3 regions of the Micromonospora vulcania genome follow, and region 3 is predicted to be linked to each of the others. Evidence: predicted binding sites of a transcription regulator. Region 3 holds the regulator's gene; each other region holds the start of a gene.

Region 1 (9,471 bases), on a different contig from region 3:
TCGCAGAGCTCGCCCTCTCGGAGCACCTTCATGTGGCCGACCTCGCCGCCGTACCCACCGTGCCCGGTCAACCGCCGCCCGCCGGCGATGATCCCGGCGCCCACGCCGACGTCGCCGTACAGGTAGATGACGTTGTCGCAGCCGGCGGCCACTCCCCGGGCGTGCTCGGCGAACGCGGCCACGTCGGCCACGTTGCCCACCGTGACCGGCTGGTCGTAGCCCAGCTCGGCGTCGAGGGCGGCACCGATCGGTTCGTCGATCCAACCGGTGGCCGGTGCCAGCCATGTCCTGCCGTCGTCGCGGCGCACCATCTGACAGACGGCGACGCCGGTGCCGACGCAGATCGAGCCGGCCGGCACCGCCTGCTGCATCTCCCTGGCCGCTCCGGCCAGCAGCGGCGCGGCCTCCGCGGCCAGCAGGCCTCGGGGCCGGTCCAGCTCCCGGCGGTCCAGCACCGCGCCACCGAGACCGATCCGGGCGGCCCGCAGCCGGTCCACCTCGATGGAGTACGCGTACGCGTAGACCCGCACCGACTCGGGCTGGACCACGAGGGACGGCCGCCCGGCACGCCTGGTCTGCTTCGGCGTCGTCTCGCTGACCAGCCCTGCGCCGGCCAGGTCGGCGGTCAGCGCGCCGATGGTGCTGCGGTTCAACCCCAACGTGGTGGTCAACTCGGCGCGGGTGGTCGCCCCGTGGACGTGCACGTGGCGCAGCAGGGCTCCGAGGTTCTGCCGGCGGATCTCGTCCTGACTCGGCCCGGCGCGCATGGTCGACGACACCGTGGTGCCCGTCGTCAGCGGGCGCCGGTCGTCGACGACCGACGACGGGAGATGGCGTCGACGCTGGCGGCGAGCAGCAGCACCACGCCGGTCACCACGTACTTGACCCCCGCGCTGTTGTACCCCATCAGGCCCATTCCGTTGTCGATGACCGCGACCACCGCCCCACCGAGCACGGCGTCGAGGACGCGACCCTTGCCTCCAAAGAGGCTGGTGCCGCCGATCACCGCCGCGCCAACCGCGTAGAGCAGTACGTTACTGCCCCCGGTGTTCGGATCGACGGAGTTGGCCCGGCTGGCCGCGACGATCCCGCCCACCGCCGCCATCGACGAGCAGACCACGAAGACCGAGATGCGGATGCGGTCGACGTCGATGCCGGCTCGGCGGGCCGCCTCCTTGTTGCCACCGACCGCGTAGATGTGCCGGCCGTAGCTGGTGCGTTGCAGCACGAAGGTCAGCAGGACCAGCAGCGCCGCCATGATGGGCACCACCACCGGTACGCCGCGCAGCGAGACGACCAGCCCGGTGCGGCTGCGCTCCAGGTTGAGGACGAACACCGCGATGCCGAGCAGGACGGCGAGCCCGGCGATCCGCGCGGCGACCACCGCGATGGGGTCGGTGACCAGCCCACGGGCGACCCGGTTGCGGTGCCGCAGCAGTTGCACCGCCCCGAAGCCGGTGATCGCCACGGCGGCCAGCAGCCACCCGAGCGCCGGGCTCAGGTTCCGGTTGGCGATCGCCAGCAGCACGTCGTCGCGGACCGAGATGTTGCGGCCCTCCTTCATCAGCATCAGCACGATGCCCTGGAAGGCGAGGAAGCCCGCGAGCGTGACCACGAAGGACGGTATGCCGACCTTGGTGACCAGGACACCGAGAACGGTGCCGATGACCGCGCCGGTGACGATCGCGGCGAGCACCGCGATCCACCACGGATAGCCGAGCACGGTGGCCACGTTGGCCAGTACCGCCGCGCAGACGCCACTGGCGAAGCCGGCGGAGAGGTCGATCTCACCGACCAGCAGGACGAAGACCAGGCCCATCGCGATCAGCGTCACCGCCGCGCCCTGGGTGAAGAGGTTGGCGAAGTTTCCCGCCGACAGGAACGACGGCCGCATGATCGAGAACACCGTGCCGAGGACGACCAGCCCCAGGACGGCCGGCAGCCCGCCGACGTCGCCGGCGCGGATCCGGCTCAGCGTGGTACGCAGGTAGCTGCGGACCGTCGGCGTCCCGGGCGCGGCCGGTGGGTCCTCCCGGCGTACGGCGGTGGTGGTCATCGGACGCCTCCGGTGGTCAGATCGGCCGGCCACCGGCCGTCGTCGATGCCGCCCGAGGTCGGGTCGGGCGCGAGCCCGAGGCGGCCCGACCGACCGGAGGTGATCAGCTCGACCACCTGGGCGTGGGTGATGTCGGTGGTCCGCACCTGGGCGACCATCTGACCGAGGTACAGCGCGGCGATGCGGTCGGAGATGGCGAAGACGTCGTTCATGTTGTGCGAGATGAGCACCACGGCGAGGCCGTTGTCGGCCAGCCGGCGGACCAGTTCGAGGACCTGGGCGGTCTGCGCCACACCCAGCGCGGCGGTCGGTTCGTCGAGGATGACGAGGCGGCTGTTCCACAGCACCGCCTTGGCGATGGCGACGGTCTGGCGTTGCCCGCCGGAGAGGCTGGACACGTGCTGGCGCAGCGAGGTGACGCTGCGGACGGAGAGCCCGGCGAGGGTCTCGGCGGCCATCTGCTCCATGGTCGGCTCGTCCAGCACGATGCCGCTGCGCTTCTCCCGGCCGAGGAACATGTTCTGCACGATGTCGAGGTTCTCGCAGAGCGCGAGGTCCTGGTAGACGATCTCGATGCCGAGGGCCGCGGCGTCCCGGGGGCTGCTGATGGTCACCGGCTCACCGTTGAAGAGGAACTCACCGGCGTCGGTGGGGTGGATGCCGCTGATGCACTTGACCAGGGTCGACTTGCCGGCGCCGTTGTCACCGACGAGAGCGGTCACCTCGCCCGGGTGGGCCGAGAAGGCCACGTCGCGCAGCACCTGGACGGGACCAAAGCTCTTGTCGATGCCACGGAGTTCCAGCAGGGGTGTCCCGGACACGTGGGTCTCCTTTGGACAAGGGGGGCCGATCAGCGGACGCCGGCGTCGGCGCAGAGTTTGGCGTACGCAGCGGAGCAGACCTCGGCCCGGGTGACGAAGCCGGCCGCGATGACGTCGGCGATGTCCTCCCGGTAGACGGCCCGGGGAGTCAGCAGCACGGCGGGAACGGCCCGGCCGGTCTGCGGGTCGCGTACCGTCTGCCCGGTGTCCTTGGTCTTGCCCCGGGCCACCGCGACGGCGAGGTCGGACGCGGCCTCGGCCTGCTCCTTGATCGCCTTGTAGACCGTCATGCACTGGTCGCCGGCGAGGATGTTCTGCAGGCCCTGCGGGTCCGCGTCCTGGCCGGTGACCGGCACCCTGCCGTTGAGCTTGTTCTTCTTGAGCACCGAGATGACGGCGTTCGCCAGGCCGTCGTTGGCGGCGATCACCCCGTCGATCCGGCCCTCGGTCTGGGTCAGTTGTTGCTCGAAGATCGTGGCAGCCTGAGCGTTGTCCCAGTCCGGGACGGCGTCCACCGGTCCCTTGGTGTATTCGCCCGCGTCGAACCTCGGCTGGAGCACCGAGTCGTAGCCGCTCTTCAACTGGCTGGCGTTGTTGTCGGTCGGTGAGCCGTTCAGATAGGACACGACCGGCTGCTGGACGCCCTTACCGGACAGGCACTTCTGCAGGCCCTCGCCCTGGAGTTTGCCGACGGCCTCGTTGTCGAAGCTGACGTAGTAGAGCGCCGAGCCGCCCACGGTGAGGCGGTCGTAGTCGATGGTCGCCACCCCCTGGGACCTCGCCTTGTCCAGGACGGCCTTGCCGGTGCCGGAGTCCAGGTTCACGATCATCAGGGTGGTGACGCCATTGGTGATCATCTGCTCGGCGATGGTCTGGAACTGGCTCTTGTCACCCTGGGCGTTCTGGATGTCGTACTTGACCCCCGCGCGCTGGAACGCCTCCTCCAGGAACCTGCGGTCGGCACCCTCCCACCGCGCCGAGGACTTGCTGTCCGGCAGGATCACGCCGATCTTCGGGGTCTTGGCGGAGCCGGGCTGGTCGAGTCCGCCGAAGGTGTCGCCGCAGGCCGCCGTGCCGCCGATGGCCAGCAGGCCCACGGTGGCGAACGCGAGGAGCCCCTTACGCATGTGCAGGGTCCTTTCCCGGGTGGGGGAGCGTGGTGTTTGTTGTGCCCGGCAACGTATGGTGCTGCCGCCGTGTCCACAAGACCGCCGGGGCAAGGACTTCGTCCCTCGGGGTAACAGTTCGGCAACGTGCCCGTCACTCGGTGATCACCTGGGCGGATATCGCTCTCCCGGCCGTCCGCCACCGGCCCCGGCGGTCGGCGGTGGGACGCCGTGCCGAGTCGACGGATCGCGCGGCCACGTCGCCTCCGACGCTGGGCCCGGGTGGTCAGCGCGCCTGGAGCGCAGCGGTCCGGGCGTCGGTCAGCACGACCAGATCCGCCGCGGTGAGTTCGAGTTGAAGACCGCGTCGGCCGGCGGAGACGTAGATCGTCGGCAGGTCCAACGCGGAGTCGTCCAGCACGGTGGGCAGCCGTCGGCGCTGCCCGAGCGGGCTGATCCCGCCACGTACGTAGCCGGTGGCCCGCTCGGCGACCGCCCGGTCGGCCAGCGCCGCCCGCTTGCCGCCGACCGCCGCCGCGAGCGCCTTGAGGTCGAGTTCACCGGTCACCGGGACGACGGCCACGGTGAGCTCGCCGTCGACCTCGGTCACCAGTGACTTGAACACCCGCTCCGGCGGCACGCCGAGCGCCTCCGCCACCAGCGCGCCGTAGTTCGGCGCGTCCGCCGCCACCCGGTACGGGTGGGTGCGATGCGCGACGCCGCGCTTGGTCAGCAGCGCTGTCGCCGGAGTGCCCTGTCCCGCCACGGCACCGAACCTAGTCGACCGGCCGGCCGATCAACACGGTCGGTGCCCCGGCGACCCGGGTGAGCACCAGGCTCGCCGCCGCGTCGCCGGCCAACCGCAGGTCCCGCCGGAGCTGCTCGGGGGTGAGCGCCGACCCGCGCTTGAGGATCTCCACCCGGCCCACCCGGCGTTCCCGCAGCAGCGCCCGCAGGCGTTTGAGCGAGAACGGCAGCACGTCGGTGATCTCCAGGCAGCGCGCGTACGGGGTGCGGCTCGGACGGTCGGCATAGAGGTAGGCGATGCTCGGGTCACCGAGGGTGGCGTCCAGCTCGTCGGCCAGCTCGGCGACGAGGTGCGCGCGGACCACCGCCGGATCCGGGTCGTACAGGTAGCGGCGGGGCGGCCCGACCGGCGCCTCGGCGGCACCCGAGCCGGTGAGCTGGTGACGGCCGCCGTGCGAGTCGTGCAGGGTCGCCCGGCGCGGCACCTCAGCCAGCTCACCGCACCAGAGCGCGGCCTCGACCAGGTCGCCGTCCACGCTCACCCACTCGGCCTCGGCGCCGGTCGGGATGAGCGCGTGATCCAGCCCCGGTGCCACCTTCACCACGGTGTGCGGCACCCGCTCGGCCAACCCGGTGACGAAGTCCCACGGCGGCGAGTAGGCGCGCGGGTCGAAGATCCGCCGCCCGGTGCCGGCCCGGCGCCGGGCCGGGTCGCAGAAGACACCGTCGACCCGGGAGACGTCGAAGGAGGTGGCGTCGCCGCACTCGACCGTGAACCGCTCGGCCAGCCCGGCCGCGGTGGCGTTGGCGGCGGCCATCGCGGCGGTCACCGGGTCGGCCTCCACCCCGTACACCCGGATGCCGGCGCGGGCGGCGGCGAGTGCGTCGGCGCCCAGGCCGCACCCGAGGTCGGCCAGGGTGCGCACGCCGGCCGCGTACAGCCGGGCGGCGCGTCGGTCGGCGACCACCCGGCGGGTGGCCTGCTCCAGCCCGGCGCGGGTGAGGAACATCCCGGCGGCGGCCGGACCGAACTTGCCGACGGCCCGGTGGCGCAGCTCGGCCTGGGTGAGCGACGCGGCGGCCAGCGCGGGCGGCACCCCGGTCGCCCGCAGGGCCGACGCCGCGGCCAGTGGGTCGCCGCCGGCCAGTCCGGCCGCCGTCGCGAGCGCGGCCGACCCTTCGGGGGTACGCAGCGCAGCCAGCTGGTCGAGATCCACCCGCCCATTGTCCCGGCCCGGTCGCGCTGCCCGGACGGTGGTGTCGGTGGCGACACGGCGGGCGCGGCGTTGGCACTCTCCTTGACGGAGTGCTAGCCACGGAATAACCTGCGATTAGCACTCTCACCCTGAGGGTGCCAGCTTCCGGGTCTCGCGACCCGGTTGCGCACGCCAGGCGGACCGGCACCCGCGACGACGGCCCCGCCCGGTGGCATGAGGCAGATTGACGCTGGCCAGCCCCGCTGGCCAGCAACGAAACCAGTACCCCAGGAGGGTATGCCCGTGACTACCGCGACCAAGGTTGCGATCAAGCCGCTCGAGGACCGCATCGTGGTCCAGGCGAACGAGGCTGAGACCACCACGGCGTCGGGCATCGTGATCCCCGACACCGCCAAGGAGAAGCCGCAGGAGGGCACTGTCCTCGCTGTGGGCCCGGGGCGCGTCGATGACAACGGCAACCGGGTTCCGGTTGACGTTCAGGTCGGCGACACCGTCCTCTACTCGAAGTACGGCGGCACCGAGGTCAAGTACGCCGGCGAGGAGTACCTGGTGCTCTCCGCCCGCGACGTCCTCGCGGTCATCGAGAAGTAAGCAACCGATCAGTGCCATTGCCCCGGTCCGGCTCGCCGGGCCGGGGCAATAGCGCTTCGAAGGGACATTCATGGCGAAGATCCTGAGCTTCTCGGACGACGCCCGGCACCTGCTGGAGCACGGTGTCAACGCCCTCGCGGACGCGGTCAAGGTCACCCTCGGCCCGCGCGGGCGCAACGTCGTCCTGGACAAGAAATTCGGTGCGCCGACGATCACCAACGATGGTGTGACCATCGCCAAGGAGATCGAGCTCACCAACCCCTACGAGAACCTCGGCGCGCAGCTGGTCAAGGAGGTGGCGACCAAGACCAACGACGTCGCCGGCGACGGGACCACCACCGCGACCGTGCTGGCGCAGGCGATGGTTCGCGAGGGCCTGCGCAACGTGACCGCCGGGACCAACCCGGCCGGCCTCAAGCGGGGCATCGACGCGGCGGCCGTCAAGGTCTCCGAGGCGCTGCTCGGCCGGGCCGTGGAGGTCGTCAGCCAGGAGTCGATCGCGAACGTGGCGACGATCTCCGCGCAGGACGCCACCATCGGTGCGCTGATCGCCGAGGCGATGGAGCGGGTCGGCCGCGACGGTGTCATCACCGTCGAGGAGGGCTCCGCGCTCACCACCGAGCTGGACGTGACCGAGGGTCTCCAGTTCGACAAGGGCTTCATCTCGCCGAACTTCGTCACCGACCTGGAGGGCCAGGAGTCCGTCCTCGAGGACGCGTACATCCTGGTCACCACGCAGAAGATCTCGGCGATCGAGGAGCTGCTGCCGCTGCTGGAGAAGGTCCTCCAGAACAGCAAGCCGCTGCTGATCATCGCCGAGGACGTGGACGGCCAGGCGCTCTCCACCCTCGTGGTCAACTCGCTGCGCAAGACCCTCAAGGTCTGCGCGGTCAAGGCCCCGGGCTTCGGCGACCGCCGCAAGGCGATGCTCCAGGACATCGCGATCTCCACCGGCGCCGAGCTGGTCGCCCCGGAACTGGGCTACAAGCTCGACCAGGTCGGCCTGGAGGTGCTGGGCACCGCCCGGCGCGTGGTGGTCGACAAGGAGAACACCACGATCGTCGACGGTGGCGGCCAGTCCGCCGACGTCGCCGACCGGGTGGCCCAGATCCGCAAGGAGATCGAGGCCTCCGACTCCGACTGGGACCGGGAGAAGCTGGCCGAGCGGCTGGCGAAGCTCTCCGGCGGGATCGCCGTGATCAAGGTGGGCGCGGCGACCGAGGTCGAGATGAAGGAGCGCAAGCACCGCATCGAGGACGCCATCGCGGCGACCAAGGCCGCGGTCGAGGAGGGCACCGTCCCGGGCGGCGGCGCCGCCCTGGTGCAGATCCTGCCGGTGCTCGACGACGACCTGGGCTTCACCGGTGACGAGAAGGTCGGCGTCTCGATCGTGCGCAAGGCGCTCGTCGAGCCGCTGCGCTGGATCGCGCAGAACGCCGGTCACGACGGCTACGTCGTGGTGCAGAAGGTCGCCACCAAGGAGTGGGGCAACGGCCTCGACGCCGCCACCGGCGAGTACGTCGACCTGGTCAAGGCCGGCATCATCGACCCGGTGAAGGTGACCCGCAACGCGGTCACCAACGCCGCGTCGATCGCCGGCCTGCTGCTGACCACCGAGAGCCTCGTGGTGGAGAAGCCGGAGCAGGCCGAGCCGGCCGCCGCCGGCGGGCACGGCCACGGTCACGGCCACCAGCACGGCCCGGGTTTCTGACCCGGTAGCACCACCCTCCCGGGGCACACCGTCGTACGACGGTGTGCCCCGGTTCGTCTGCCGAGATGGCAACCGGACGAGAAGATCGCGCACACTGGGCCAATGAGCACCACGTCGCGGTGGTACGCCGCGCTGGCCGGAGTCACCGCCGCAGCCGTCGCGATCGGGATCGCGGAACCGGTGGCGGTGCTGACCGGCCCCCGGTCGGCGCCGCTGGTCGCGGTTGGCGGGGTGGTCGTCGACGCCGTCCCGCAGTCGCTGAAGCAGTTCGCCATCGACCTCTTCGGCACCGCCGACAAGATCGCCCTGCTGGTCGGTACGGCCGTGCTGCTGGGCGGGTTCGCCGCACTGCTCGGCGTGCTGGCGGTACGCCGCCTGACGATCGGTCTGGCCGGCATCGCGGCGTTCGCCGTCCTCGGTGTGGCCGCCGCGCTGACCCGTCCGGGCGCGGACCTCGCCGACGCGCTGCCGTCGCTGGTCGGCGGCGGTCTCGGTGCCCTCGTGCTCTGGCTGTTCATTGCGGGTCCACTGGAGCTGGACCCCTGGCCCTGGAGCCCGCCCACCCCGTCGGCCGCGCCCGCGACTTCGGGCGAGCGGGTCGACCCGGCGTCCCGGCGGCGCTTTCTCAGCAGCACCGGGGTGCTGCTCGGCACGGCCACGGTGGCCGGGCTCGGCGGGCACTGGCTGGCCGGGCGACGCGGGGTGTCCGCCGCCCGGGACGCGATCCGGTTGCCGGCGCCGGCCGACCCCGCGCCGGCCCTGCCCGCTGGCGTGGACCTCTCGGTGACCCAGCTCGCGCCCTACGTCACCCCGAACTTCGGGTTCTACCGGATCGACACCGCGCTGGTGGTGCCGCAGGTGGACCCGGCGACCTGGCGGCTGCGGATCCACGGGCGGGTGGGTACCGAGCGCACGTACAGCTACGCGGACCTGCTGGCCCGACCGATGGTCGAGCGGTACGTCACGCTGGCCTGCGTCTCGAACGAGGTGGGCGGGGACCTGATCGGCAACGCCCGCTGGCTCGGCGTACCCCTGCGGGAGCTGCTGGACGAGGTCGAGCCGGAGGCGGACGCCGACCAGGTGGTCGGCCGTTCGGTCGACGGCTGGACCTGCGGCACCCCGACGGCCGCGCTACGCGACGGGCGGGACGCGCTGCTGGCGGTCGGCATGAACGGCGAACCACTGCCGGTGGAGCACGGCTTCCCGGTCCGGATGGTGGTGC
Region 2 (9,471 bases), on a different contig from region 3:
TGACGGCAGGAACCGGACGGCGCAAGATGCTCCGTGCGGGAGGGCAATCGCCGAAGACTTTTGAAGTTCTTGCGACCCAACGCCGGAGGCGTTGTGCGAGTGTCCCTCCCGACCACGTCCGATCGGGCCAGCGATTAAATCGCTGGCCCGATCGCTTTTTCGGGGTGCACGCTCAGGGCATGAGCATCACCATCGCGTCGTTCGACGGGGCCGACCGCGTTGCGGTCGACGAGGCGTACCGGATCGGAGCGGCGGCCAACGACGTCGATCTGCCGGACTTCCCGCCGTTCTGTCGGCGACGCTTCGACGCGCAGTTCCACACGCCGATGCCGGGCAGCGACGAGCTCTGGGCGTTGGCCCGGCTGGACGGTGTGCCGGCCGGCTATCTCCAACTGGACCTGCCGCAGCTCGACAACACCGACAACGCCACCGCCGAACTGGTGGTGCATCCCGAGCTGCGGCGGCGGGGCGTCGGTCGGGCGCTGCACGAGTACGGGGTGCGCCTGCTGCGCGAGCGGGGTCGAAAGCGGGTGCTCGGGATGGCCGTCGCCGCGCTGCCCGACGGGCCGGCCCGCCCGGCGGTGGGTGGCGCGTTCGCCGCCGCGATGGGCGCGCAGCCCGCGCTGGCCGAGGTACGCCGTCGGCTCCACATCGCCGAGATCGACCGGATCGCGCTGAGGGCGGCGCTGGCCGAGGCCCGCCCGCGGGCCGAGGGCTACCAGTCGGTCTGCTGGCGGGACGCCACCCCGCAGGAGTACGTGGCGGACATCGCCTACCTGGACGGCCGCCTGCACATGGACGCGCCCATGGGAGACGTGCAGTGGGAACCGGAGCAGGTGGACGCCGAGCGCATCCGTGGCAACGAACGGGCACTGGCCGCCCGGGGCCGTCGGCTCTACCACCTCGGGATGCGGCACGAGGAGTCCGGACGGCTGGTCGCCTGGACCCTGCTGGATGTCGGCGCCTCTGCCGACTGGCACGCCTTCCAGCAGATCACCCTGGTCGACCCGGCCCACCGTGGGCACCGGCTCGGCCTGATCGCCAAGGCGGAGAACCTGCACCACCTGCTCACTCACGAGCCGGCGGTACGCGTGATCGACACCTGGAACGCGGCCAGCAACAGTCACATGGTGGCGATCAACGAACGGCTCGGCTTCCGTCCGGTGGACTCCTGGGACAACTGGCAGCTCATCCTCTGACGGGTATTGGCGCTACTGCTCGCCGACCAGGCTCAGGCATGATGGCGGCATGACGGAGACCCCGCATCCCCTGTACGACAGGCACGCCGACACCCTCAACCGTGCGCTGACCGCGATCACGGAGCGGGGCTACTGGTCCGCCTATCCCGAGTCACCCAGCCCCCGGGTGTACGGCGAGAGCGCCGCCGCCGACGGCAAGGCCGCCTTCGAGGCGTACCTGGGTGGCGACTTCCCGCTCGACCAGCCGGGCATCGGCGACCGGGTGGCCACCGAGACCAGCCCTTTCGGGGTGGACCTGGCGGTGCGTTACCCGCACGCCGGCGCGGACGAGCTGGTCGCCGCCGGCACCGTCGCGCTGCCCGCGTGGCGGGACGCTGGCCCGCAGGCCCGGGTGGGGGTCTGCCTGGAGATTCTCGACCGGCTGCACAAGAACATCTTCGAGCTGGCCAACGCGGTGCAGTTCACCAGCGGGCAGGCGTTCGTGATGGCCTTCCAGGCCGGCGGCGCGCACGCGCTGGACCGGGCGTTGGAGGCGCTGGCGTACGCGTACGCCGAGATGACCCGGCACCCGGGGACGGCCGGCTGGGAGAAGTCCGCCGGCAAGGGTGACCCGCTTCGGATGATCAAGACGTTCCACGTGGTGCCGCGCGGGGTGGCGCTGGTGATCGGGTGCAACACCTTCCCGACCTGGAACTCGTACCCCGGGCTGTTCGCCTCGCTGGTCACCGGCAACCCGGTGATCGTCAAGCCGCACCCCCGCGCGGTGCTGCCGCTGGCGATCACGGTGAAGTACGCCCGGGAGGTGCTCGCCGAGGCCGGCTTCGACCCGAACCTGATCATGCTGGCCGCCGAGGCGCCCGGCGAGAAGCTCGCCAGCGACCTGGCCCTGCACCGGTCCGTGAAGATCGTCGACTTCACCGGCTCCACCGAGTACGGCGACTGGCTGGAGACGCACGCCCGGCAGGCCGCGGTCTACACGGAGAAGGCCGGGCTGAACACGGTGGTCATCGACTCCACCGACGACTTCGCCGGCATGTGCCGCAACCTCGGCTTCACGCTGACCCTCTACAGCGGCCAGATGTGCACCACCTCGCAGAACATCCTCATCCCGGCCGGCGGCATCGAGACCGACCAGGGGCACAAGAGCTTCGACGAGGTGGCCGGCGGGATCGCCGCGGCGGTCGGCAAGCTGACCGCCGACCCGGCCCGGGGCGTGGAGCTGACCGGCGCCATCGTCAACGACGGGGTGCTAGAGCGGCTGGCCGAGGTGACCAAGGTCGGTGAGCCGGTGCTGGAGTCGCGGACCGTGACCCACCCGGCGTACGCCGACGCGGTGGTGCGTACCCCGACCATCGTGAAGCTGGCCGCGGACGACGCCGAGACGTACGGCCGCGAGTGGTTCGGGCCGATCTCGTTCGCCATCGCCACCGACTCCACCGCGCACAGCCTGGAACTGCTGCGCCGGACGGTGGGGGAGAAGGGCGCGCTGACCGCCGGGGTGTACTCCACCGACGAGGCGGTGCTGGACGAGACCGAGGCGGTGGCGGTCGAGGTCGGGGTGCACCTGTCCTGCAACCTGACCGGCGGCGTCTTCGTGAACCAGTCGGCGGCGTTCTCCGACTTCCACGGCAGCGGTGCCAACGCGGCGGCCAACTCCGCGCTGACCGACGGGGCTTACGTCTCGAACCGGTTCCGGATCGTGCAGTCGCGGCGTCCCGTCTGAGGTCTTTGATCTTTGGTTGCGGTTGGGTTTCCGGGGCAGCCCGCCCCGCTCCGGGCGGTCAGGCTTGATCCCTGCGCGGGGCGGGCTGCCCCGGAAACCCTTCTGCGTACGGTGTCGCAGCAGGTCAGGCTTGGCGGCGCATGTGGAGTTCGGTCAGCGCGGGGATGGTCGGGTGCGGGACGCGTACCCCGGTGTCGGTGAAGCCCAGCCGCTGGTACGCCCGGTAGGCGCGGTCGTTGCCCACCACCACCTCCAGCAGCAACTCCGGCCGGCCGCAGGCCCGCGACCAGGCGGCCACCCCGTCGATCAACTCGCCGAGCAGCCCGCTGCCGCGCCAGGCGGGCGTGACGTACACGGCGTAGATCACGGTCACCCCCGGCTCGCGCGGCATGACCGTGCCACCGGCGTGCCCGGCGAACCGTCCGCCGGTATCCGCCACGAACTGCGCGGTGTCCGCACCCCGCGAGGTGTACGCCACCCGGGCGGCGTACTCGGCGTGTGGCCGGGCCGCGGCGTCGGCGATCGTCTCCAGGAAGGCCAGCGGCGCGTCGGCCAGCATCTCCAGCCGCAGCGCCCGCATCCGGGCCGCGTCCTCCGGCCGGATCCGACGGATCTCCGCCTGCCGTAGGGCGGTGCCGCCCGGATCGGTGCTCATGCCCGCATGCCTACCACAGAGGTACGCGACGTCTCCGGCCGTACTCGATCGCGGCGGGTCGCTTCCAACGCCCCACCGGCAATCACGCACGTAAATTCATGAGATCGAAAACCGTGCCGACCACTGCTGTCGGAAATGGTCTCGGGGTGCATCGGAATATGCCCGATTTGTGGTCGTGCGCGACCGTCACTCCTCGTGTAGCGTGCGATTTCGGTCACCCATTTCAGCGGCTGTCATCGATCGCTGGACCGGTGGTCCGAGGGCGCCGGCCCGTGCCGTGCGTCCGGCAGGGAACGCCGCGCAGAGTGAGGAAGTGCACCGTGGCACAGGGCACCGTGAAGTGGTTCAACGCCGAAAAGGGCTACGGCTTCATCGCCGTCGACGGCGGCCAGGACGTGTTCGTCCACTTCTCCGCGATCGAGATGGACGGCTACAAGGCGCTGGACGACGGTCAGCGGGTGGAGTTCGAGATCGCTCAGGGCCAGAAGGGCCCGCAGGCGGAGCGGGTCCGCGTCGTCGCCTGAGGCGTCCCCCTCGCCTGCTCCGGTCGCCCGCGCGTCGGGGCTGCGCTGAGGGCACACACCCGGGAAGATCGTGAGCCGTTCCAGCCGATGCTGAGGAGGGTTCATGACCGACCAGCCACCCCCGCCCCCGCCGTCTCCCGGGCCGGGGGAACCAGGCCCCTCCGACCCGAACCAGGCCGGTGCCAGCTATGGCCCGCCGCCCGGCTCTGGCGAGCCCGGTTATGGCCCGCCGCCCGGCTCTGGCGCGCCCGGTTATGGCCCGCCGCCCGGCTCTGGCGCGCCCGGCTGGGGCCCGCCGCCGGGTTCCGGCGCGCCCGGCTATGGCCCGCCGCCGGGCTGGGGCCAGGGCGGCCAGGGCGGTCCGCCGCCGGCTTGGGACCCTGCCCAGGGCGGCTGGGGTACGGCTGGTTCACCGCCGCAGGGCTGGGCGTACCCGCCCACCGGCGGCTACCCGCCCGGGGCCGGTCCCTACGGTGGCCAGCCGTGGTACCCGGGGGCGCAGGTCGGCTGGTATCCACCCGGCCACGGGTTCGACCCGAACGACGCCCTGGTCACTCCGCCCGGCGCCGGGATTGGTGGCTGGTTCGCCCGCTGCGGTGGCGCACTACGTCGGGGCTGGCGCCTGCTGGTGCCCATCGCGCTGCTCACCCAGGTGCTGCCGGCGGCGGTGCTCTCGGTGATCTCCCTGGGCGTGGATCCGTCGGCCGAGTGGGCGGCCCAGGCCGGGCCTGATCCGGCGACGGCCGGGCTGCCGGACAACTTCGTCGCCGGGCTGGCGACCGTCTTCGCCGTGGCGTTCGGTGGCAGCCTGCTGCTCGGACTCGTGCAGGCGGTGGGTTGGGCCGCCGGCAGTTGGGTGATCACCCGGCAGGCGACCGGCGAGCAGGTCGACCTCGGCACGGCGCTGCGCTACGGCGTGCGGCGGGCGCTCGGGCTGTGGGGCTGGACCCTGCTGATCAGCGTGATCATCGGTGTGGGCGCCTGCTTCTGCATCCTGCCGGGCATCTATCTGGCCTTCGCGCTGAGCATGGCCGGGCCGGTCTACCTCTTCGAACGGCAGAACCCGATCGGCCGGTCGTTCCGGATGTTCCACGACCGGCTGGGTCTGCTGCTCGGCCGGGTGGCGCTGGTGGCCGCGGCCGTGATCATCGGCACCCTGGTCCCGTCGGTGCTGGAGTCGGTGGGCGCCGCTCCGTTCGGTGAGGACCCGCTCGCGTCGCCGGGAGCCGCGGCCGGTGTGGTGGTGGTGATCGCGATCACCGCGGTGCTGGCCCTGCCGGCTCACCTCGCCCAGTTGATCGGTCTGCTGGTGACGTACGCCGAGCAGCGGGCTCATGAGGCACCGGTGAACAGCGCCGGGCTGGCCGCCGAACTCGGCTGAGCGGCTCCATCGTGCTTGCACTCGGCAGGGGAGAGTGCTAAACAAGTCATTGGCACTCGCATACCGTGAGTGCCAATGGTCGGGACGGTGGGGCCAGGGTCGCACCGGCGTGGAGACGCCGGGGTGACACATGGCCGGTCGTCGCGGGCTATCCGGCCCGGCCGAAGGACGTCGTCGTCGCCAGGTGGCGACGTCCCAAGGTGCGTACACCAGGCGGCCCATCCGGGACACACACTCGGGTGGCCCGTGAGTGTCCAGGAGGACAACGCCGTATGGCCAAGATGATCGCGTTCGACGAAGAGGCGCGCCGCGGCCTCGAGCGGGGCATGAACCAGCTCGCCGACGCCGTTAAGGTGACCCTCGGCCCCAAGGGCCGCAACGTCGTGCTCGAGAAGAAGTGGGGTGCCCCCACCATCACCAACGATGGTGTGAGCATCGCCAAGGAGATCGAGCTCGAGGACCCGTACGAGAAGATCGGCGCTGAGCTGGTCAAGGAGGTCGCCAAGAAGACCGACGACGTTGCCGGTGACGGCACGACGACGGCGACCGTCCTGGCCCAGGCCCTGGTTCGCGAGGGCCTGCGCAACGTGGCCGCTGGCGCCAACCCGATGGCCCTGAAGCGGGGCATCGAGGCTGCGGTCGCGAGTGTCTCGGAGGAGCTGTCCAAGCTCGCCAAGGACATCGAGACCAAGGAGCAGATCGCCTCCACCGCCTCCATCTCCGCTGGCGACAGCACCGTCGGCGAGATCATCGCCGAGGCGATGGACAAGGTCGGCAAGGAAGGCGTCATCACCGTCGAGGAGAGCAACACCTTCGGGCTGGAGCTGGAGCTCACCGAGGGTATGCGCTTCGACAAGGGCTACATCTCGGCCTACTTCATGACCGACCCGGAGCGTATGGAGGCCGTCTTCGACGACCCGTACATCCTGATCGTCAACAGCAAGATCTCGTCGGTGAAGGACCTGCTCCCGATCCTGGAGAAGGTCATGCAGTCGGGCAAGCCGCTGCTGATCATCGCCGAGGACCTGGAGGGCGAGGCCCTGGCCACCCTGGTGGTCAACAAGGTTCGGGGCACCTTCAAGTCGGTCGCCGTCAAGGCGCCGGGCTTCGGTGACCGCCGCAAGGCCATGCTGACCGACATCGCCATCCTCACCGGTGGCCAGGTCATCAGCGAGGAGGTCGGCCTCAAGCTCGACGCCGTCGGCGTCGACATGCTGGGCCACGCCCGCAAGGTCGTGGTGACCAAGGACGAGACCACCATCGTCGACGGTGCCGGCGACGCCGAGCAGATCCAGGGTCGGGTCAACCAGATCCGGGCCGAGATCGACAAGAGCGACTCCGACTACGACCGGGAGAAGCTGCAGGAGCGGCTGGCCAAGCTGGCCGGCGGCGTTGCGGTGATCAAGGTCGGCGCGGCCACCGAGGTCGAGCTGAAGGAGCGCAAGCACCGCATCGAGGACGCCGTTCGCAACGCGAAGGCTGCCGTCGAGGAGGGCATCGTCCCGGGTGGTGGCGTCGCGCTGGTGCAGGCCGGCAAGACCGCCTTCGACAAGCTGGACCTGGTCGGCGACGAGGCGACCGGTGCCAACATCGTCAAGGTGGCGCTGGACGCCCCGCTGCGGCAGATCGCCGTCAACGCCGGCCTCGAGGGCGGCGTCGTGGTGGAGAAGGTCCGTAACCTCGAAGCGGGTCACGGCCTCAACGCCGCCAACGGCGAGTACGTCGACCTGCTGGCCGCGGGCATCATCGACCCGGCCAAGGTGACCCGGTCGGCGCTGCAGAACGCCGCTTCCATCGCGGCGCTCTTCCTCACCACCGAGGCCGTCGTGGCGGACAAGCCGGAGAAGACCCCGGCCGCCCCGGCTGGTCCGGGTGGCGGGGACATGGACTTCTGAGTCCAGATTTCCGATACGGAACGGGGCGGGCCGCTTTCGCGGTCCGCCCCGTTTTTCGTCAGGTAGGTAGCGGGCGCTGGTTACGCCGCTTGTGCGCCCGGCCGTACGGCGGCGGGAGTTGGATCGGCGCGTCCACCATCTCCTGCGACTCCTCGACCACCGCCTCGCCGTCGGCGGTCATTTCGGCCAACTGTTCGGCGTCGCCGTAGTCGAGCCGGTCGAACGGCAGTTGGCCGGGGAGTTCGCCGACCGGTTTCCAGGTGACGGGCGGGCCGTCCTCGGTCTGGTCGTCATCCGTGGTCATGGCTGCCTCCTCTACCAAAACGGTAGGGGGCATCGATGGCCCTCGGGGGCGAATGGATCAATGTCCCATTTGCCGGTTATAGTGTCGACACGGTCCGTCGGTACAGAAAGAAGACCCGCTCGATCCGGGCACCCGCGCTGCCCGAATAGAACGGCACCGGCCCGACCCAGCCGATCTGTGCCCGGTCCAACCCCGCCGCCCGCTGATCCTGCAGGCAGCGACGCAGCAGCACCCCGCCGATGCCCGACCCCTCGGCGGCCGGCGCGGTGCCCATCGGCCCGAACCAGCTCGGCCGGGACGACCCGTACGCGGCGAAGCCGAGCACCTCACCGTCCCGCTCCGCCAGGTGGCAACCGGCGCCGTCGCGGCCCACCGATTCGGACAGCTCGCCGTCCCATGTGCCACCGAAGGTGGATCGGGCGAACGCGACCAGCGCCGGCAGGTCCGCCGGCTCGGCCCGGCGTACGGCGATGCCCTGCTCGGCGAGCCGCCGTTCCGTCGCCTCGGTGGACCGCAGTGCCTTCGACCCGTCGTACGACAGGTCGGCCGTCATGTTCCAGGCGGTCCGGTCCTGCTGGTAGCCGAGCGCCAGTGCGGCGCACACCGCTGGCGTGTAGCGCACGTCGATGCCCGGCCAGGCGTAGTAGGGCGGGTTCCCGGCCAGCAGCACCTCGGTCGCGCCGCGCTCGGCGAGCACCCGCTCGGCCCGCTCCACCAGCACCCGGCCGACGCCCCGGCGGCGCTGATCCGGCAGCACCGCGACCAGGTCCACGTGCCCGAGGCCGGGGTCGGACGACGGCACCGAGCAGAGCAGCACCCCCACCAGGTCCGTCCCCCGGTACGCGCCCAGCGCGACCACCGGCCGGTCGGAGGCGGCCCGGGGCCAGAGCGTGTCCACCACGGCTCCCGCCTCGGCGGCGTCCTCCGGCAGGTCGAGTGCTCGTTCGCAGAGCCGCACCACGGCGGGTGCCTGGTCGAGGGTCAGCTCGGTGATGGTGATCTCGGCATCCATGGTCGCCGACCCTAGATGACCGGGTGTCGGTCCAGGATCCCCCATCGTGTTAGGAAGGGCCCCCTGTACAACCGCAGGCGTTAATAAGGTGCCCTTCCTTGCCGCTGGGCGGCTTGCACGGCGGCGTAGGCGTCGACCTGGCCGGCTCCGGTGACGTTCGCCGGACCGCCGCAGGCGTCCGACGGGTTGCGGGTGCGGTAGGTCGGCTCGGCCGGAGTCGCGGTGTCCCGCAGGATCTGCCGGGTCCGGGCCAGGTCACCGACCAGCGCCGGGTTCGCCGACCACATCAGCGCGACCACCCCGGCCACCTGCGGGGTCGCCATCGAGGTGCCGTCGAGTGCGGAGTATCCGCCGCCCGGCATGGCCGACACCACGTTCACGCCCGGTGCCAGCACGTCCGGCTTGTTCGGCCCACCAGCAACCGGCCCTCGGGAGGAGAACTCGGCCACCCGGCGCTGCGCGTCCACCGCGCCCACGGTCAGCACGTCCGGGTACGGCGCCGGCGGGTCGTCGATCGACGCGCACCACGGGCCGGTGTTGCCGGCGGCGGCGACCACGAAGATCCCGGCGGCGTCCAGCGCCGCGGTGGCCGGCCGCAGCGCACCCGGGTCGCAGCCCTCGATCGCCGGGCAGCCCCACGAGTTGGTCAGCACCTGCGGTGCGCGCTCCGGCCGGCCGTCGGTGAACGCGTTCCCGCCGGCCGGGAAGGGCGCCAGCATGAACTGGAGGCAGTCCAGGTAGTGCGCCGGGCTGCCCAGGTTGCGGTCCAGGTTGACGC
Region 3 (9,471 bases):
CAACGCGGCGATAATTGGGACCTGCCCCAGACCTGCCCCAGACCTGCCCCAGGCCTGCCCCAGACCTGCCCCTCACCTGTCGTGCGCATCACCGTGACGACGACGGCGGAAAGTGGTTGACCGGTCAAGCACGTGGTTGAGTTGACATGTCAATTGCGGAGCCGCCCCAGGTCAAGGAGGAGTTCCATGGGAACGCTGGACGGCAAGGTAGTGCTCATCACCGGCACCGGTGGAGGTCTCGGACGTACCGCGGCGCTGACCTTCGCGCGCGAGGGCGCACGGGTCGTCGGGGCCGACATCCAGGTCGACGGCAACAACGAGACGGTCGAACTCGTCCGTAGCGCCGGCGGGGAGATGACGGGCATCGCGCCGGTCGATCTCACCAACCCGGAGCAGGTGCGCAAGCTCGTCGAGGACGCCGCCGCGGCCTATGGCGGGCTCGACATCGTCTACAACAACGCGGCCGCGCTCCGCTTCGGCCCGATGCCCGACTTCTCCGTCGAGGACTGGCGGTACACGATCACCGGCGAACTCGACATTCCGTACTTCGTGTCGAAGTTCGCCTGGCCGCACCTGGTCAAGCGGGGCGGCGGCGTCATCATCAACGCCGCTTCGATGGCCGGGATGATCGCCGGCAACGTCCCGCCGATGGTCGGGCACACCGCCGCGAACGCCGGCGTCATCGGCATGACGCGACAACTCGCGCTGGAAGGCGCACCGCACGGGATCCGCGCGGTGGCGGTGAGCCCCGGACCGATCCTCACCCCGGCGAGCGAGCGCGACCTCGGGGACAACCAGGCGGCGCGCGACGCGATCACCAGCAAGACGCTCCTCAAGCGCTTCGCGCGCCCCGAGGAGGTCGCCGAACTGGTGGTCTTCCTCGCCTCGGACCGGGCGTCGTACATCACCGGGGCGAACTATCCGGTCGACGGCGGCGCGACCGCCTGGTGACCGGACCGGAAGCCGGGACGCCACCCCCGGGGGGGTGGCGTCCCGTCCGGTCGTCAGTCGACCGCGGGCACCCATCGGGCCGGGCGCTTGTCGCGGAACGCGGTGACCCCCTCGATGCCCTCCTCGGAGAGGAAGTAGCCGGTCGACAGCGCGGACAACCGCGCCAGCTCGCCGCGCAGCTCAGCGGTGCCCGGCCGGCGCAACAGGTCCTTCGCGCCGGCCAGCGCGCCGGGTGCACCGCGGACCAGTGAGTCGCAGTACCGCGCCACCGCCTCGTCCAGCCCGTCCGCCGGGACTGCGGCGGTGACCAGGCCGATCTCGGCGGCCCGCCGGCCGTCGAACGTGTCCCCGGTGAGGTAGAGCTCGGCGGCGGCGCGCGGGTGCAGCCGGGGCAGCACGGTCGCCGAGATCACCGCCGGGATGACCCCGATCCGTACCTCGGTGAAGGCGAACGTCGCCGCATCGGCGCAGACCGCCAGATCGGCGGCCGCGATCAGACCCAGCCCGCCGGCACGCGCCGGCCCGGCGATCCGGGCCAGCACCGGCTTCGGGCAGTCCCAGAGCGCGGCGAGCACGTCACCCAGCATCCCGGCCGGCACCGTCCCGCTGGCGTACGCGGCGGCGGTCTCCTTCAGATCCGCCCCGGAGCAGAAGACCGGGCCGGTGTGGTCGAGCACGATCACCCGGACCGTGTCGTCGGCCACCGCGTCGGCCAGGCCGGCCAGCAGTTGGGTCATCAGGCCGGTGGACAGCGCGTTGCGGTTGTGCGGGCTGTCCAGGGTGAGGGTGGTCACCCCACGGGCCGTGGAGACCCGCACGAGGACGTCGGGAGAGGTCATGCCGGGCACACTAGTGGCCATGCCCGGCGTCCTTCCAGATGGTGAGACCGTCCCCGTCGACGGATCGCTGCCCGTCACCGCCACCGCCGCGGTCGGCGCGCGCGGCTTCGGGGTGTACGTACACGTGCCGTTCTGCGCCAGCCGCTGCGGCTACTGCGACTTCAACACCTACACGGCGGCCGAGCTGGGCGGTGGTGCCAGCCGCGAGGGGTACGCCGACACGGTGCTCGCCGAACTGGCGCTCGCCGCCCGGGTGCTCGGCGACAGCCCGCCGCCCCGGGTCGACACGGTCTTCGTCGGCGGTGGCACGCCCACCCTGCTCCCCGCCGACGATCTGGCCCGCATCCTGGACGGCATCGACCGCACCTGGGGGCTGGCCGCCGACGCCGAGGTGAGCACCGAGGCCAACCCGGAGTCGGTCACCCCGGAATCGTTGAAGCTGCTGCGCGCAGCCGGCTACACCCGGATCTCGCTGGGCATGCAGTCCGCCGCGCCCGGAGTGCTGGCGATCCTCGACCGCAAGCACAGCGCGGGTCGGGCCACCGCCGCCGCCCTGGAGGCGCGCGAGGCGGGGTTCGAGCACGTCAACCTGGATCTGATCTACGGCACGCCGGGGGAGCGGGCCGAGGACTTCGCCGCCTCGCTGGAGCAGGTGGTGGCCGCCGGGGTGGACCACGTCAGCGCGTACGCCCTCATCGTGGAGGACGGCACCCGGCTGGCCGCCCGGATGCGCCGCGGCGAGCTGCCGTACCCCAGTGACGACGTGGCGGCGGACCGCTACCTGGCCGCGGAGGCTGCCCTCGACGCGGCCGGCTTCTCCTGGTACGAGGTCTCCAACTGGGCGCGCAGCGAGGCGGCCCGGTGCCGGCACAACCTGCTCTACTGGACCGGCGCGGACTGGTGGGGCCTCGGCCCGGGGGCGCACAGCCACGTCGGCGGCGTGCGCTGGTGGAACGTCAAACACCCCACGACGTACGCCCAACGCCTGGCCGCCGGGGCGTCACCGGGCCTGGCCCGGGAGGTGCTCACCGCGGACGAGGCGCACATGGAGGACGTGATGCTCCGGGTGCGGCTCGCTTCGGGGCTGCCGCTGACGGTGCTGGACGAGGCCGGTCGGGCCGCCGCCGAGCGGGCGCTGGCCGACGGTCTGCTGGCCGCACCCGACCACGCGGCCGGCCGGGCCGTGCTCACCCTGCGCGGCCGGCTGCTCGCCGACGCCGTGGTCCGCGACCTGCTGCCCTGAACCGACGCACCGCCGCCGGCCGGACCGACGGCGGTGCGCCGGACCGGCCGGGGGAGCGGCCGGCCCGGGTCACTTGATGAAGCTGGCCGAGAGCGGGTAGCGGTAGAGCTGGCCCTCGTTGGCCTTGATTCCGGCGAGGATGCCGAACACGGCGCCGAGAATGATCGCCGCCGCGACCGGGATGAAGCCGATCACGATGCAGGCGAGCACCCAGCCGACCAGGCCGACGACCGACCAGATGAGCTGGAAGTTGAGTGCCGCCACGGCGTGTGCCCGGACCGTCGGGGACTGGTTGCCCCGGGCCAGCAGTGCCACCAGCGGAGCGATCCAGCCGAGCACGCCGGCGCTGATGATCATTCCGGCCGCGCCACCGAAGTGCGCGACCAGCGCCCAGGTCTTGTCCTCGTTGTTGGCGTAGCCGCCGCCCGGCCCGCCGTACGCGCCGCCAGTCGGATAGCCGCCAGTGGGGTAGCCGCCCGACGGCGGAGCGCCGCCCGGCGGAGGGTAGCCGCCCGACGGCGGAAGGTCACCGGTGGGCGGCGGATAGCCACCGGCCGGGGGATAGCCGCCCGGGCCGGGTGCCCCGGACAGTGGTGCGGTGGGTGGCTCGGCCGAGGGCGACGAGCTCGGGGGTGCCGGCGGGGAGGTCGGCTCCGGCGGGTAGCTGCCGGGGTCTCCCGCTCCGGGAGGGCGAGGAGGTTCAGTCATGCATGTCACGTTAGGTGCAGGCGGCAACGCCGCACCAGAGCGACACCGCCGCGCCGTTCCGGCTGAACGGACAGCGACGTCCTTGATCATCGCGTTGGCGGGTCTGCCGACGTAGACTGGCACTCGTTACAGTCGAGTGCCAGGAAGGCCCGGCCGGCCCACGGAGCCGGCGGCCGACGTGCGACAGGAGGTGCGGGGAATGGGTCTCGACGACCGCAAACTCGCCGTGCTCCGCGCGATCGTCGAGGACTACGTCTCCACCCAGGAGCCGGTCGGCAGCAAGGCGCTGGTCGAGCGGCACCAGCTCGGGGTCTCCCCGGCCACGGTCCGCAACGACATGGCCGTGCTGGAGGAGGAGGGCTACATCCGGCAGCCGCACACCAGTGCCGGCCGGGTGCCCACCGACCGCGGCTACCGGCTCTTCGTCGACCGGCTGTCCCGGGTCAAGCCGCTCAGCCCGGCCGAGCGCCGGGCCATCGAGCGCTTCCTGGTCGGCGCGGTCGACCTCGACGACGTGGTGCACCGCACCGTGCGGCTGCTCGCCCAGTTGACCCGGCAGGTGGCCGTCGTGCAGTACCCGAGCCTGGCCCGCTCCTCGGTCCGGCACCTGGAGCTGGTGCCGATCTCCACCACCCGGCTGATGCTCGTGATGATCGCCGACACCGGGCGGGTGGAGCAGCGGCTGGTGGAACTGCCCGGGCCGGTGCCCGCCGACGACGTCACCGATCTACGCCGGCTGATCAACGAGAAGCTCGCCGGCGCCCGACTGTCCGAGACGCCGCCGCTGGTGCAGGTGCTGGTCGACGAGGCCCCGGCCGAACTGCGTCCGATGATGACCACCCTCGCCTCGGTGCTGCTGGAGACGCTGGTCGAGCGGCACGAGGAGCGGATCGCGCTCGCCGGCACCGCCAACCTCACCCGGGGTGGTCTGCTCGACTTCCAGGGCTCGCTCCGGCCGATCCTCGAGGCGCTGGAGGAGGAGGTCGTGCTGCTCAAGCTCATCGGTGAGACCGAGCCGAGCACGACCCGGGTGCTGATCGGCGACGAGAACGAGTTCGACAACCTGCGCGCCGCCTCGGTGGTCAGCACCGGGTACGGCCCGGGCGCCACCATCGTGGGCGGCCTGGGGGTGCTGGGACCAACCCGGATGGACTACCCCGGCACCATCGCCACGGTGCGCGCCGTGGCACGCTACGTGGGCGAGTTGCTGGCCCAGAACTGATCAGTCAGGGCCGACGGCCGGCTCCGGCCGCCGACCGGCGCAACGCGAGACGAACATGAGGACACGGAACGCAGTGGCCAGGGACTACTACGGCATTCTCGGTGTGAGCCGGGAAGCCTCCGATGACGAGATCAAGCGCGCCTACCGCAAGTTGGCGCGCCAGTTCCACCCGGATGTCAATCCGGACCCGGAGGCCCAGGAGAAGTTCAAGGACATCAACGCCGCGTACGAGGTCCTCTCGGACGACCGGAAGCGGCAGATCGTCGACCTGGGTGGCGACCCGCTCGCCCCGGGTGGCGGCGGCGCGGGCGGCCCGGGTGGTCCGGGCGGCGCCGGCCCGTTCGTCGGGTTCCAGGACATCATGGACGCGTTCTTCGGCGGCGCGGGCGGTGGCGCGCGTGGCCCGCGTCCGCGTACCAGGCCGGGCGCCGACGCGATCCTGCGGCTCGAACTGGACCTGCACGAGACGGCGTTCGGCGTCGAGGCGCCGATCACCGTCGACACCGCGGTGCTCTGCACCACCTGCTCCGGCGCCGGCACGGCGGCCGGCACCCACCTGGCCACCTGCGAGGCCTGCGGCGGCCGGGGCGAGGTGCAGTCGGTGCAGCGCACCTTCCTCGGTCAGGTGGTCTCGGCCCGCCCGTGCACCGTCTGCCAGGGCTACGGCACCACCATCCCGCACCCCTGCCCCACCTGCGCCGGCGACGGTCGGGTGCGCACCCGCCGCTCGCTCACCGTCAAGATCCCGGCCGGCGTCGAGGACGGCATGCGGATCCGGCTGGCGCAGCAGGGTGAGGTGGGCCCGGGCGGCGGCACTGCTGGCGACCTCTACGTCGAGATCCACGAGCGGCCGCACGACGTGTACTCCCGCAAGGGCGACGACCTGCACTGCCGGGTCACCGTGCCGATGACGGCGGCGGCCCTGGGCACCCGGCTGACCATCAAGACGCTGGACAGCGAGGAGACGGTCGACGTCAAGGCCGGCACCCAGCCGGCCAGCACCCTGCGGCTGCGCGCCCGGGGTGTGCCGCACCTGCGCGGCACCGGCCGAGGTGACCTCTACGTGCACCTGGACGTCCGTACGCCCACCAAGCTCGACCCCGACCAGGAGCGGATGCTGCGCGACTTCGCCAAGACCCGGGGCGAGGAGGTCGCGGAGCTGTCCAAGCAGGGCGGCTTCTTCTCCCGGATGCGCGACGCGTTCAACGGCCACGCCTGACCCCGACGGCTAGCCTGATCATCGTGTCCGCGCCGCTGTTCCTGGTCGAGTCATTGCCCACCGCCGATGCGCTGACCCTCGGCGGTCCCGAGGGGCACCACGCCGCCACCGTGCAGCGGCTGCGGGTCGGCGAGGAGTTGCTGCTCGCCGACGGCCGGGGCGGCACGGCCGCCGCCGAGGTCACCGCCGTCGGCCGGGGCAGCCTGGAACTCACCATCACCTCCCGGGGGTACGCGGACGCGCCCGTACCCCGGTTGGTGGTCGTGCAGGGCATCGCCAAGGGCGACCGGGGTGAGCTGGCCGTGCAGGCGATGACCGAGGTCGGGGTGGACGAGATCGTGCCCTGGGCGGCGGCCCGCTCGGTGGCCCAGTGGCGCGGCGACCGGGGCGTACGGGCCCGGGAGAAGTGGGTGGCCACCGCACGGGAGGCGGCCAAGCAGGCCCGCCGGCCCTGGCTGCCGGTGGTGGCCGGGGCGCCGGACGAGTCCACCGCGACAGTGGCCCGTCGGATCGCCGGGGCCGCCGCCGGGTTCGTGCTGCACGAGGAGGCCGACGAGCGGCTGACCACCGCCGAACTGCCGACCGCCGGGGAGATCGTCCTGGTGGTGGGCCCAGAGGGTGGCATCGACCCGGCCGAGCTGACCGCGTTCCGCGAGGCCGGCGGCCGGCCGGTACGACTAGGACCAGCGGTGCTGCGCACCTCCACAGCCGGGGTAGCAGCCCTAGCAGTGCTAGCCACCCGCCTAACCCGCTGGTAACCCACCCCCGGCCCGGCCCCCGCGCTCCCCTCGCGCCCGCGCGCCCCCGCTCTCCCCGCTCCCGCGCTCTCCCCGCTCTCCGCGCTCCCGCGCTCTCCCCGCTCTCCGCGCTCCCGCGCTCTCCCCGCTCTCCGCGCTCCCGCGCTCCCGCGCTCTCCCCGTCGATCTAGGGCATATCGCTGTCAGTGGATCTCTAGCAGCGACGATATGCCCTAGATCGACGAGGCGCCGGGGCGGGGCGTGCGGGGCGGCGGGTTAGGTGCGGAGGTAGGAGGCGCCGTTCAGGTCGACTATCGTGCCTGACGCCCACTCGGCTTGGGGCGAGGCCAGCCAGTGCACCGCGGCGGCGATCTCCTCGGGCTGGGCCACGCGGTCGAAGGGGCTCTGCGCCCGGATCGCCGCACCCCGCTCGCCACGCAGGTGCTCGGTGGTCATGTCGGTCGCCACGAAGCCCGGGGCGACGGTGGCGACCGCGATGCCGTACGGCGCGAGCGCCACGGCCAGCGACTGACCGAGCGCGTTCAACCCCGCCTTGCTGGCGCCGTACGCCGGCTGGTCTGGCTCGCCGCGGAAAGCGCCCCGGGACGAGACGTTGACGATCCGGCCGCCGCGTTCGCGCATGTGCTGGGCGGCGCACCAGATGACGTTGCCGGCACCGGTCAGGTTGGTCTCCAGCACCTGCCGCCAGCGCCGCTGCCACTGCTCGTAGGACGCGCCGAAGATCGGGTGCGGGTCGTCCCGGTCGCCGTACACTCCGGCGTTGTTGACCAGCACGTCCAGCCCGCCCAGCAGCTCGGCGGCCCGGTCCACCATGACCCGGACCGCGTCCGGGTCGGTGAGGTCGGCGCGGACCACCACGTGCCCCGAGCCCGGCAGTTGGGCGCGGAGCTCGTCGGCCGCGTCGGCGGAGTCGCGGTGATGGATCGCCACCCGGTCGCCACCGGCCGCGAAGGCCGTCGCCACCGCCCGCCCGATACCGCGCGAGGCCCCGGTCACCAGTACGGCTCGATTCGTCATGTCGGCCATCGTGCCGCAGACGGATCGAATGTTAGGAAGGGACCCTTCCTCTACCGGAGGCGTTAGCAAGGGGCCCTTCCTTACACTGCTCCGATGGGATCCGACTGCCTGTTCTGCCGCATTGTCGCCGGGGAGATCCCGGCCACCGTGGTTCGGGAGACCGCCACCACCCTCGCCTTCCGGGACATCGGCCCGAAGGCGCCGGTGCACGTGCTGGTCATCCCGAAGGAGCATTACGCCGACGTCGCGACTCTCGCGCAGGGTGACCCGGCGTTGGCCGGTGAGGTGCTGGCCACGGCCGCCGCGGTGGCCGAGGACGAGGGGCTGCTCGGCGACGGTTTCCGGCTGATGTTCAACACCGGGGCGTACGGCGGCCAGGAGGTGTTCCACGTGCACGCGCACCTGCTCGGTGGTGCCCCGCTGGGCCCGATGCTCGCCCGGGACCTGGCGTGAGCGCTGGCCCGGAGCTGAACGCCGGGGTGGCACAGCGGCTGGGCCGGCTGGTCCGGCGGGTGCAGGCCGACGCCCGGGTACCGGCGGTGTCGGCGGCGCTGCACCGGGCCGACCGGCCGCTCTGGACCTGCACCGTCGGCGGCACCGGCAACACGGTGGGGCCGCAGACGCAGTTCCGGATCGGCTCGGTCACCAAGACCTTCACCGCCGTGCTCGCCCTTCAGTGCCGGGACGACGGGCTGCTGGACCTGGACGACCCGGTGGGCCGGCACCTGGACCTGCCGGCGCACGGCGAGCTGACCGTACGCCGACTGCTGTCGCACACCGCCGGCCTGCAACGCGAGCCCTTCGGCGACGTGTGGGACACCCTGCACGCCCCGGACGCCGAGAAGCTGGTGGCCGAGCTGGACCGGGCCGAGCGGGTGCTTCCGCCGGCCCGCCGCTTCCACTACTCCAACCTGGGCCTGGCCGTGCTCGGGCAACTGGTCGCCCGGCTGCGCGGCGGCTCCTGGGCCGAGGTGCTCGCCGAGCGGGTGCTGAACCCGCTGAAGCTCACCGACACCACGGCCATCCCCGGGCCGGCGGCGACCACCGGGTTCCTGGTCGACGCGTACTCGGACGAGGCGCATCCGGAGCCGCCGACCGACTTCGGCGCGGTCGGCCCGGCCGCCCAACTCTGGAGCACCGCGACCGACATGGCCCGCTGGGCGGCGTTCCTCGCCGATCCGGCGGCGCTCGACCCGGCCGGCCTGGTGCTCGCCCCCGGGACCCTGGACGAGATGCGGTGGCCCCTGACCACCACCGACGAGACGCTCTGGGGTGCCGGCTTCGGGCTCGGGCTGATCCTCATCCCGCAGGGCGAGCGGGTCGTACACGTCGGGCACGACGGCGCGATGCCCGGCTTCCTGGCCGCCGTCTACGGCCGGCGCGGTGGGGACGGCACGGCCGGCGCGATGGGTGCCGCGGTGCTCGGCTCGTCCGGTACGGCAACCGAACTGTTCGATCTGCCGCACCGGCTCTTGGCGGCGGCGGTCGAGCACGACCCGGCCGAGGTCGAACCA

Evidence for each region. The regulator HrcA, encoded in region 3, represses chaperone genes, less so after heat shock. The targets are predictions, from matches to a motif close to GGTTNGCACNCTCNNNNNGAGNGTGCNAACC.
Region 1: groES (co-chaperone GroES) is a predicted target of HrcA. The motif match lies at 6,060-6,090, and genes of this name have one in related genera.
Region 2: groL (chaperonin GroEL) is a predicted target of HrcA. The motif match lies at 5,530-5,560, and genes of this name have one in related genera.

What each region holds. Positions count from the first base shown of each region.
Region 1 is NZ_JBHSQS010000001.1:313,621-323,091, forward strand. It holds gene ACFQGL_RS01585 (ROK family protein) at 1-767, opposite strand, end outside; gene ACFQGL_RS01590 (sugar ABC transporter permease) at 794-2,056, opposite strand; gene ACFQGL_RS01595 (ATP-binding cassette domain-containing protein) at 2,053-2,877, opposite strand; gene ACFQGL_RS01600 (sugar ABC transporter substrate-binding protein) at 2,907-4,004, opposite strand; gene ybaK (Cys-tRNA(Pro) deacylase) at 4,270-4,749, opposite strand; gene ACFQGL_RS01610 (THUMP-like domain-containing protein) at 4,760-5,947, opposite strand; gene groES (co-chaperone GroES) at 6,224-6,538, shown strand; gene groL (chaperonin GroEL) at 6,609-8,249, shown strand; gene ACFQGL_RS01625 (molybdopterin-dependent oxidoreductase) at 8,352-9,471, shown strand, end outside.
Region 2 is NZ_JBHSQS010000010.1:249,544-259,014, forward strand. It holds gene ACFQGL_RS19035 (GNAT family N-acetyltransferase) at 180-1,199, shown strand; gene paaN (phenylacetic acid degradation protein PaaN) at 1,249-2,922, shown strand; gene ACFQGL_RS19045 (GNAT family N-acetyltransferase) at 3,047-3,577, opposite strand; gene ACFQGL_RS19050 (cold-shock protein) at 3,898-4,101, shown strand; gene ACFQGL_RS19055 (hypothetical protein) at 4,205-5,482, shown strand; gene groL (chaperonin GroEL) at 5,755-7,377, shown strand; gene ACFQGL_RS19065 (hypothetical protein) at 7,436-7,681, opposite strand; gene ACFQGL_RS19070 (GNAT family N-acetyltransferase) at 7,758-8,693, opposite strand; gene ACFQGL_RS19075 (S8 family serine peptidase) at 8,774-9,471, opposite strand, start outside.
Region 3 is NZ_JBHSQS010000023.1:10,233-19,703, reverse strand. It holds gene ACFQGL_RS26755 (SDR family NAD(P)-dependent oxidoreductase) at 187-951, shown strand; gene ACFQGL_RS26750 (enoyl-CoA hydratase-related protein) at 1,005-1,790, opposite strand; gene hemW (radical SAM family heme chaperone HemW) at 1,810-3,033, shown strand; gene ACFQGL_RS26740 (DUF4870 domain-containing protein) at 3,103-3,741, opposite strand; gene hrcA (heat-inducible transcriptional repressor HrcA) at 3,941-4,963, shown strand; gene dnaJ (molecular chaperone DnaJ) at 5,037-6,182, shown strand; gene ACFQGL_RS26725 (16S rRNA (uracil(1498)-N(3))-methyltransferase) at 6,206-6,940, shown strand; gene ACFQGL_RS26720 (SDR family NAD(P)-dependent oxidoreductase) at 7,196-7,957, opposite strand; gene ACFQGL_RS26715 (histidine triad nucleotide-binding protein) at 8,051-8,410, shown strand; gene ACFQGL_RS26710 (serine hydrolase domain-containing protein) at 8,407-9,471, shown strand, end outside.